Linked DNA regions of Ketobacter sp. MCCC 1A13808. The protein of the gene in region 2 interacts with the protein of the main gene of each other region in a pairwise test. Links are inferred from orthologs where the notes say so. Each region holds a gene or a part of one and is shown on either strand. Other genes may lie near its edges.

Region 1 (4,515 bases), on a different replicon or contig from region 2:
TTTATACGTTCCAGAGAATAAATTTCACTGGCAAATGCCGAGAGTACCGCGGTTTGATAACCAGACCCGGTGCCGATTTCGAGAACCTTATTCAGCGGCCCGCCCTGCAGCAGTAATTCCGTCATTCGGGCAACGATATAGGGCTGCGATATGGTTTGGTTGTGGCCGATAGGTAATGCCGTGTCTTCATAAGCACGGTGCGCTAATGCTTCGTCTACAAACAGGTGTCTGGGAATGCTGCGGATTGCGTCTAAAACAGCAAAATTTGTTATACCTTGATCCTGCAAACGCGCTATTAAACGCTCCCGCGTTCGCTGAGAGGTCATGCCGATTCCAGCCACCCCCGCACTTAAAGAAAATGAGTCGTTCAATCGAGAATCCTCGTCCTGCCCCACAGGGGAAAGCTCCCCCCAGGAATGGGCTCTTTTTATTGGTTGCCTGTGATCAGCACATCGGTATTAATCCGCTTTTTAGAGGCAACCGTTATTTAAAATTCATTCTAAAAGAAGGTTAGCAAAACAGCGAGAAGTTTGCAGAGACTTTACAGGGCAAATGGTTTCTATATTTGTTCCTGCTGACCTGAGCGATCATTTAATAGCACCAGCTCCCTGAGCACGCTGGTCGCATAAGCGCCCTTTTGCAGATTGAACTGTATTTGCAGTGCGTTCGCGTCCCCATTCCACCGCAATTGTTGTGCTTTCAGTCGCAGCGGTCGGGGCTCAGCTTCCATTCTCGCTTGGTTGAACAAGAGTAACATCTGATCCGGGATCGTACCGGCCTGATCGCAACCGGCCAGATAGGCTGACAGGTGTATATCGTCAGACAGGAAGCGCTGCTGTAACTGGTCATCCCACTGCGGTTCGGTAAAAAAGCTCTGGGTGCCGTTCAATTGGATCAAATCCTGATCCTGCCATTGATTCCAGGTGCCGTTAGCGACACGATCGGCTAACACTCCGTTAAACAGCCAGCCACGGAGCGTCGACAACACACGGCTCCTGAGCAAGCGGTCTGCTGGTAATTTACCCTGTTCGACCCACTGCAAGGCTTCTTCGATATTCGCCCCACCATGCCCAAAGCGCTGAGCACCGAAATAGTTGGGCACACCCAGATTTTTCAACTCGGGCAAGCGTGAATTCAGGCGCTCGATCTGGCTCAGGTTACGCAGAACAATATGAAAACGGTTGTATTTATGGGTGCCAATGCGCAGCTTTTTATTGTGTCTTTGCCAACGCAACACATTAAAGCCCTGTTGCGCCAGCTCATCCGCATCGGGTTCGATAGCCTTCCCCGGCAGATGAATGGAAAACCATTGACTGGTTAGCCCGCGCCGGTCCTTCATTCCCGAATAACTGACCGCTTGCTTGGCCACATTAAAATGACGAGCCAGGCAGCGCTGGGTATGGCGGGTGTTATGAGCATCGGTTTGCACCAGTAGAAACAAATGCTCCCCTTCTCCACCCGGCTCAAAACCGAGCACTTCTTCCACCACAAAGTCCTCCGGCCGGGTTTTAAAATCCGCACGCGCAAGGGGTTCACCGTGGGCGTAAGGTGCGGACTCAAATCCATAGGCGGGCAAAGCCTGGTGCATCACTGTCATCGGTGCTCCGCCATTAGCAATGCCACCGCATGCACGGCAATGCCTTCTTTGCGGCCGGCGAAACCCAGCTGTTCTGTCGTGGTGGCTTTTACATTAACCGCGTTAATCGCCAATTCCAGATCAGCCGCAATATTCTGCTTCATGCTCTCTATATGCGGGGCCATCTTAGGAGCTTGAGCGACGATAGTGACATCCACATTACCCACCCGATAACCCTCCTTCTGAACCAGTTTCAGTACATGACGAAGAAGTATGCGGCTGTCCGCACCCTTATACCGAGCATCCGTATCAGGAAAGTGACGGCCAATATCCCCCAAAGCCGCTGCGCCCAATAAAGCGTCCGCCAATGCGTGCAAAGCAACATCGCCGTCTGAATGCGCCACAAAACCCTGCTGATAAGGGATTTTCACGCCGCCCAATACCAGATGATCGCCGTCTCCGAAGCGATGTACGTCGTATCCGTGTCCAATTCGAAACATGTTGTACCTGTCTATTTCCAGCAACCAGCGGGGTTAATTTACGGGGCAGTTTGCTGTTGTGCAAACAATTCAGCCAACGGCAAGTCTTGCGGGTGGGTAATTTTGATATTGTCATTGTGGCCTTCAACCAAGAGCGGGTGATATCCGACCCGCTCCATGGCTTGAGCCTCGTCGGTCACCACGACATCATCCGCCAAGGCTGACGTCAGCGCAGATGTTAAAGCGCCCAAACGAAACATCTGTGGTGTCAGTGCGTGCCACAACTGGTTGCGGTCCACGGTGTCCACAATTTCATTAACCCGGTTCGCTCGCTTCATCGTATCGCGAACCGGGTTACCCAGAATCCCGCCAACGCTATCAAACTGAATTACTTGTTCGATGAGCTTCTGAATGTCCGCTGCGCGCACACAGGGACGGGCCACATCATGCACCAAAACCCAGTCCTGATCTGAACCCAAATTAGACAAATAACGCAAACCATTAAGCACGGAATGGCAACGCTCGGCTCCTCCGATCACGGATTTCACTTTGCAATTACGAGCGACCGGGAGCTTTTTGAAAAAAGCATCTTCGGTGCTGATAGCAACGACGACTTGCTGAATTCCCTGTACTTCAAGCAAACGCTGCAGGGTTGATTCGAATACGGTCATGCCATGGAAGGGCAAATACTGCTTTGGTTTCGATGCGCCAAAACGCTTGCCCACCCCCGCCGCCGGGACGACGCACCAAATCACTGGAGATGTACTCATAGATTATTGCTGCTGTTGGCCGTCAATGATAAGAAAAAAAGTTTCGTCCTCTTTTACCATACCCAGCTGGGTTCGCGCTCGCTCTTCCACTGCATCAAGTCCTTCCTTGAGGTTTTTTACTTCCGCCTGCAAACGCTTATTGCGTTCAGAGACGATGTGGTTTTCCTGTTCCTGCCGCTCAGTTTCGCCACTCAGGCGCCACACGTCTGCCAGACTGCCTTCACCAATCCACAGGCGCAGTTGTAGCAGAAAAAACATCAGGATCAGGATCCAGAATAGGACCCGGGGCAAGGTGATCCATTGCTGTTGGGGTTGATCGGTCATAACCACTGCTGTAACGGGATGTATTGGTGATTTAAGAATGGGGGCAATTATGACAGGCGTCAAGCCCGCGAGTCCCGTAACGGTTTAGCTGAAATCCGTTACGGGGAGGCGGATTCTACTACTACTTCAGAGCTGTGAACTCTGCACGTCCTTTATAGGGCGCGATATCACCGATAATTTCTTCAATACGCAGTAGTTGATTGTATTTCGCTACCCGGTCAGAACGGCACAGTGAACCGGTCTTGATCTGGCCAGCCGCCGTGGCTACCGCCAGGTCAGCAATGGTAGCGTCTTCGGTTTCACCGGAGCGGTGAGAAATGACCGCGGTGTAACCTGCATCTTTTGCCATTTTAATGGCGGCCAGAGTTTCACTCAGACTGCCAATCTGATTGAACTTGATCAGGATGCTGTTAGCAATTTTTTTATCGATACCCTGCTGCAGGATTTGGGTATTGGTTACGAACAAGTCATCGCCGACCAACTGGACTTTGTCACCCAGCTTTTCGGTCAGGACTTTCCATCCATCCCAATCGCTTTCGTCCAGGCCGTCTTCAATAGAAGCGATCGGATAACGGCTGCACAAGTCTGCCAGATAATCTGCAAAACCTTCCGAATCCAGTACTTTGTTATCCCCTGCCAGGACGTATTTGCCATCCTTATAAAATTCGGACGCAGCGCAGTCCAACGCCAGGGTTATGTCTTTTCCTAACTCGTAGCCGGCTTTTTCTACCGCTTCCACAATGACCGTCAATGCTTCTTCATTGGATGCCAGATCCGGTGCAAAACCACCCTCATCGCCAACCGCCGTACTCAGGCCACGAGCCTGCAATACACTTTTTAATGAATGAAAGATTTCGGCACCATACCGCAGAGCTTCAGCAAAATTCGGTGCACCCACCGGCTGAATCATAAATTCCTGGATGTCTACGTTGTTATCGGCATGCTCGCCGCCGTTGATGATATTCATCATCGGCACCGGCATGCTGTAGGGTCCGGCTTTGCCATCGGCGATTTCACTGATGTGCTGAAATAATGGAACCTGTTTATAGACCGCTGCCGCCTTGGCATTGGCGAGCGATACCGCAAGAATGGCGTTGGCGCCGAATTTGGATTTGTTTTCAGTGCCATCCGCATCAATCATCAACTGATCAATTTTTTTCTGGTCCAGGGAGTCCTTACCTTTCAACAGCTCGGCGATATCTTGGTTTATCGCCTGAACCGCTTTTAATACGCCTTTGCCCAGGTAACGGGATTTATCTCCATCCCGTAGTTCCAATGCTTCACGGGAACCGGTAGAGGCACCGGACGGTGCACAAGCTGTACCTGCTGCCCCGGATTCAAGAATGACGTCGGCTTCTACCGTGGG
Region 2 (4,744 bases):
CCGGCCATGACCCTTGAAAAAACCGGTGCTGCAACCTGGCCACCGTAGTACACACCACCTTTGGGATCGTCGATCACCACTACCAATGCAATGGCAGGATCCTCCACCGGTGCAACCCCGGCGAACATAGCCAGATACTGATGATCCTGGTATCCATTGCTACTAACTTTATGCACGGTGCCGGTTTTGCCCGCCACACGGTAGCCCGGAACACGGGCTTTGCGTGCAGTGCCACGCTCGTCAACAACCCCTTCCATCATGTGCAACACCGCATTCGCCACGGTTTCATCCAGCACCCGCTCACCCTTAACGTCGCCGTCTACTTTCAGCAAACTAATCTGTCGTTTGATGCCCCCAGAACCTAGCACTGCATAAGCTTGCGCCATCTGTAAAGCGGTAACGGAAAGTCCATAACCATACGACAATGTAGCGACCTCAATCGGACGCCAACGCGAACGCGCCGGAAGCATTCCGACGCTTTCACCGGGGAAACCGACCCCTGTCGCTTCACCCAGGCCAATCCGGTGGAAAAACGCGCTTAGCGCACCGGACTCCATGGACAGTGCAAGCTTGCTGGCACCTACATTGCTGGACTTTGCGATGACTTTTCCCAGGTCAATCACCCCGTAATTCGCCATGTCGCGGATGGATTTACTACCAACCCGCAAATATCCGGGGGACGTATCTAATTTACTGTGCACCTGCCATTTGCCACTTTCCAGCGCCGCAGCCACGGTGAACGGTTTTACTGTCGATCCCGGCTCAAAAACATCTGTAACGGCTCGATTACGAAAGTTTTCAACGTCCTTACGGGTGCGATTGTTCGGGTTATACGACGGGTGATTCACCAGCGCCAAGACTTCACCGGTCTTAATATCGATAGCTACGGCACTCCCGGAGGTTGCCTTATATTCCGTAACAGCGGAAAGCAATTCGCGGTAGGCCAGATACTGCGCTCGCAAATCGATACTCAGGGTAATATTGCTGCCCGGTGCAGGAGCGTTGATTAATCCGACATCTTTGATGATACGATGTCGCAAGTCTTTGATTACGCGTTTCTTGCCCGCCTCTCCCTGCAAATATTGATCAAAAGACAATTCAATGCCTTCCTGACCTTCTTCATCTATATTAGAAAAACCAACCAGATGACTGGTCACTTCTCCAGCGGGATAATAGCGACGGTGCTCCTCAACTCCGTAAACACCCGGGATGCTCAGGCTGAGAATGCTTTCCGCCTTGGAAGGATTCATGTGACGGCGCAAATAAATGAACTGTTTATTTTGATTTCTCAAAATACGATCGCGCAATCTGGCTTCTGTGTAACCGGTTTTTTCTGCCAGAAAACCCCAGGCGTACTGGGCATCAATCAATTCTTTGGGATTCGCCCAAATGGATTTAACGGGCGTACTAACCGCTAAAGGTTCACCGTTCCGATCCTCAATTATGCCGCGATAGGCCGGGATTTTTTCTATGCGAACCACACGACGGTCACCCTGGTCCTGTAAAAAGCCCTGTGATTCAATCTGCAAATATAACAATCGGCCAACAACAGTCATAGCAAGCAGCACGAAAAGCACCAGTACAGCACCATAGCGCCAACTGAACGCCAGTTTTCCCTGAGCCGTACTCATCGTTCCACCATGATTATCTCGCTGGGCGAAGGCACCCGCATCCTTAATTTTGAACCTGCCAGTTGCTCGACGCGGTTATAGGAACCCCAAGTGCTCTGCTCCAGCAATAACTGCCCCCACTCCACTTGCATGGAATTGTTTTTCTTCTGCAAAAATTGGTGCTTGGCTACCAGGCGCCGGGTTTCAAAACTGGAATAAATGACCGCTATACAGGATACAAGCACGGCCATAAACGCGATCACTACTAGCATCCATGCTTTACTGGAATTGGCCGGACAGGCAATCATGATAACTTCTCCGCGACTCGCATAATGGCGCTTCGTGCGCGAACATTCCGGGCCACTTCCTCGTCACTGGCTTTAATCGCTTTGCCCAGACTGCGTAATTCCCGCTGCACCATCTCATCACGAACCGGCAGATGCCGGGGGAGCGGTTCGCCTTTTTCTTTGCGTTGAATAAACCTTTTAACAATCCGGTCTTCTAGCGAATGGAAACTGATAACGACTAAGTGGCCACCCTGCTTTAACACAGCCAGGCATTGATCCAGCGTGTCGGCCAAGTCGTCAAGTTCACGATTGATATAAATCCGGATAGCCTGAAAAGATCGGGTTGCCGGATGCTTGCCTTTTTCTCGGGAAGGGCTCGCCTTGGCAATAACTCCAGCTAACTGAGCTGTGGTCGTCAGTGGCTGCTGGTCTCGGTATTCGACAATGGCCCGGGCAATCCGCCTAGAGAAACGCTCCTCACCGAACTCTTTCAATATTGTGGCGATCTCGTCAGCGCCTGCTACGTTCAACCAGTCCGCCGCTGTTCTTCCGGCCTGGTTATTCATGCGCATATCCAGCGGGCCGTCGTTCATAAAGCTAAAACCACGCTCCGGATCATCCAACTGCGGCGAGGAAACGCCCAGGTCCAACAAAACGCCGTCAATCTGTCCCGTCAACCCGCGCTGAGCAATGACCTGCTCCAGATCAGCAAAAGAGGTGTGGACGATATTAAAACGGGCATCCGATTCGGCCAGTTTCGTACCGGCCCGAATGGCCTCGGGATCTTTATCCAAACCAATAAGACCACCGTCTGCGGACAAGCGTGCCAACACCTGAAATGAGTGGCCGCCTCGACCGAAAGTTGCGTCAATGTATACACCAGACAGGTTTGTCACTAGAGCCTCTACCGCTTCGTCAAGGAGTACGGTTTCGTGTTTCAATTCTCGGACTTCCATCACAGCACCAAAGATTGTGCGAATTCGGGAAGTTCCTCAAGATTGACAGGACCTTCATCCACCCAGCCCTGATAACTATCTGACCATTTGTTTTCAGACCAGATTTCGAATTTTTTACCTACGCCCACAAGCATGATTTTTTTATCCAGATCGACTTTATCCCGCAGTAATTGCGGCAGGCTGACGCGGCCATTACTATCCATTTCAACTTCGGTGGCATAGCCGAATATTAAGCGCTGCAAACGACGGGTCGATGAGTTTAGCGAGGGCATAGATAGAAGCTTTTGTTCGATTTCCTGCCAATCCGGCAGGGGATGCATGGTGAGGCAGTGACCTTCGAAATCCACGGTGACGACCAGCTTTCCTTCACAATATTCAGACAACGCTTCACGAAAGCGGCTTGGCATCACCATCCGGCCTTTCGCATCAACACTTAGCGCGCTTGGTCCTCTGAATAACACGTCTTATATTACCTATATGAAGCTAGACGTTCCGTAGCTTTCGACACCCATCGACATGGAGGCTCAGAACCGACCCGAACACACCATTTTAAACCACTACATCCCACAAACTTCCACAATGTGACACCTTAAGCACACTATAGGGAGCGGTACGGGTTATTGTCAAGCCGAAAGGACAGTCAAAAACGTGAATTTGATACGGAAAAACAAAGACTTAGGACGACAAGGATATCCTGCAGTGCGCACAAAGCGAACAAAAAAATAAGTCAAAACAGTCAGATAGAAGCCACTCTTAATGTGGCTTCAAGCGACAGAGAACATTTCGAGATATAAGGCAGGGAATTTTTAGAACAATGGTTATTACACCGGGGGCGGATTGAGCGTCAGGGGCTCAATCCGGGCAAAAAATATAGAGTCAGCCGATAAGCCGGGTTCTGTCGTGGACAGTCATTCCTCTGGGACGCGCGTCACCGTGCGCCTCTAGCAACCTACCCGAATCCAGCGCGGGTCACGCCAATGGATTCCTATTTGGTCTTGCTCCGGGTGGGGTTTTCCATCGCCACGATCTGTTACCAGTCGCGCGGTGCGCTCTTACCGCACCTTTTCAACCTTACCGGCCAGCGAACTGGCTTAGGCGGTATACTTTCTGCTGCACTTTCCGTCGGTTTTCACCGCCCAGGCGTTACCTGGCACCTTACCCTATGGAGCCCGGACTTTCCTCCCCCGACCAGGACAAACCTGATCAAGAGCGACTGCCTGGCTGACTCTAGTTGAGCAAAATACGCCTAAGGGGTTAAGGAATCAAGCAATTATTCATTGCTGTTTGCAATTGCGGCCTCATAAAGCGCGTTTTTTGCCACTCCACTTAATTCGGAAACCAAAGCACAGGCTTTCTTCAAGGGCATACTTTGATGTGCCAGGTTCAACGCCCGCAATACAGAAGGGTCAATACTAGGCACCCGCCCTGCATCCTGCACCCCCTCTATTAAAACCACGAATTCGCCTTTACGGTGGGCATCACTTTCAAGCAGCCAATCCCTCAATTGTCGACCCGTACCCGTCCTGACTGTTTCAAAGGTTTTCGTGATTTCTTTTACCAGCGCCATCGTCCTGTCTTCACCCAAAACCAGCTCGGCATCCGCGATACAATCTAAAATGCGCTTGGGTGATTCATATAAAACCAACGTCGCCCGCTCATTAACAAATTGCTCCAGCTGTGCCCGGCGCGCCTGCTGCTTTGCCGACAAAAAGCCGACAAACAGAAACCGGTCGGTGGGCAACCCCGCAATAGAAAGTGCCGCTATTGCAGCACAAGGCCCTGGAATAGCTACAACGCTGCCCCCCTGCTCACGCACACCGCGAACCAGACGATAACCCGGGTCACTGATCAAGGGAGTACCCGCATCCGAGATTAACGCTATCGACTGTCC

The links.
Region 1: the proteins of ftsL (region 2) and ftsB interact in binary tests that used the Escherichia coli proteins (3 or more experiments, as listed by UniProt). The link is inferred for Ketobacter sp. MCCC 1A13808 from one-to-one orthologs.

Annotation. Positions count from the first base shown.
Region 1 is NZ_VRKW01000005.1:74,794-79,308, reverse strand. The notes cover bases 1,490-4,309. They hold ftsB (cell division protein FtsB), read right to left. Parts: upstream 3,150-4,309; coding sequence 2,829-3,149; downstream 1,490-2,828. Other genes in these bases: eno (phosphopyruvate hydratase), read right to left, coding at 3,271-4,309; ispD (2-C-methyl-D-erythritol 4-phosphate cytidylyltransferase), read right to left, coding at 2,115-2,825; ispF (2-C-methyl-D-erythritol 2,4-cyclodiphosphate synthase), read right to left, coding at 1,594-2,076; truD (tRNA pseudouridine(13) synthase TruD), read right to left, coding at 1,490-1,597. Outside these bases: FT643_RS11560 (protein-L-isoaspartate(D-aspartate) O-methyltransferase), read right to left, coding at 1-326; more of truD, read right to left, coding at 560-1,489; more of eno, read right to left, coding at 4,310-4,515. UniProt on the Escherichia coli protein: Essential cell division protein. May link together the upstream cell division proteins, which are predominantly cytoplasmic, with the downstream cell division proteins, which are predominantly periplasmic.
Region 2 is NZ_VRKW01000001.1:827,091-831,834, forward strand. What follows is about bases 274-3,272. They hold ftsL (cell division protein FtsL), read right to left. Parts: upstream 1,919-3,272; coding sequence 1,628-1,918; downstream 274-1,627. Other genes in these bases: FT643_RS03540 (peptidoglycan D,D-transpeptidase FtsI family protein), read right to left, coding at 274-1,631; rsmH (16S rRNA (cytosine(1402)-N(4))-methyltransferase RsmH), read right to left, coding at 1,915-2,853; mraZ (division/cell wall cluster transcriptional repressor MraZ), read right to left, coding at 2,853-3,272. Also shown: more of FT643_RS03540, read right to left, coding at 1-273; more of mraZ, read right to left, coding at 3,273-3,314; rsmI (16S rRNA (cytidine(1402)-2'-O)-methyltransferase), read right to left, coding at 4,124-4,744. UniProt on the Escherichia coli protein: Essential cell division protein. May link together the upstream cell division proteins, which are predominantly cytoplasmic, with the downstream cell division proteins, which are predominantly periplasmic.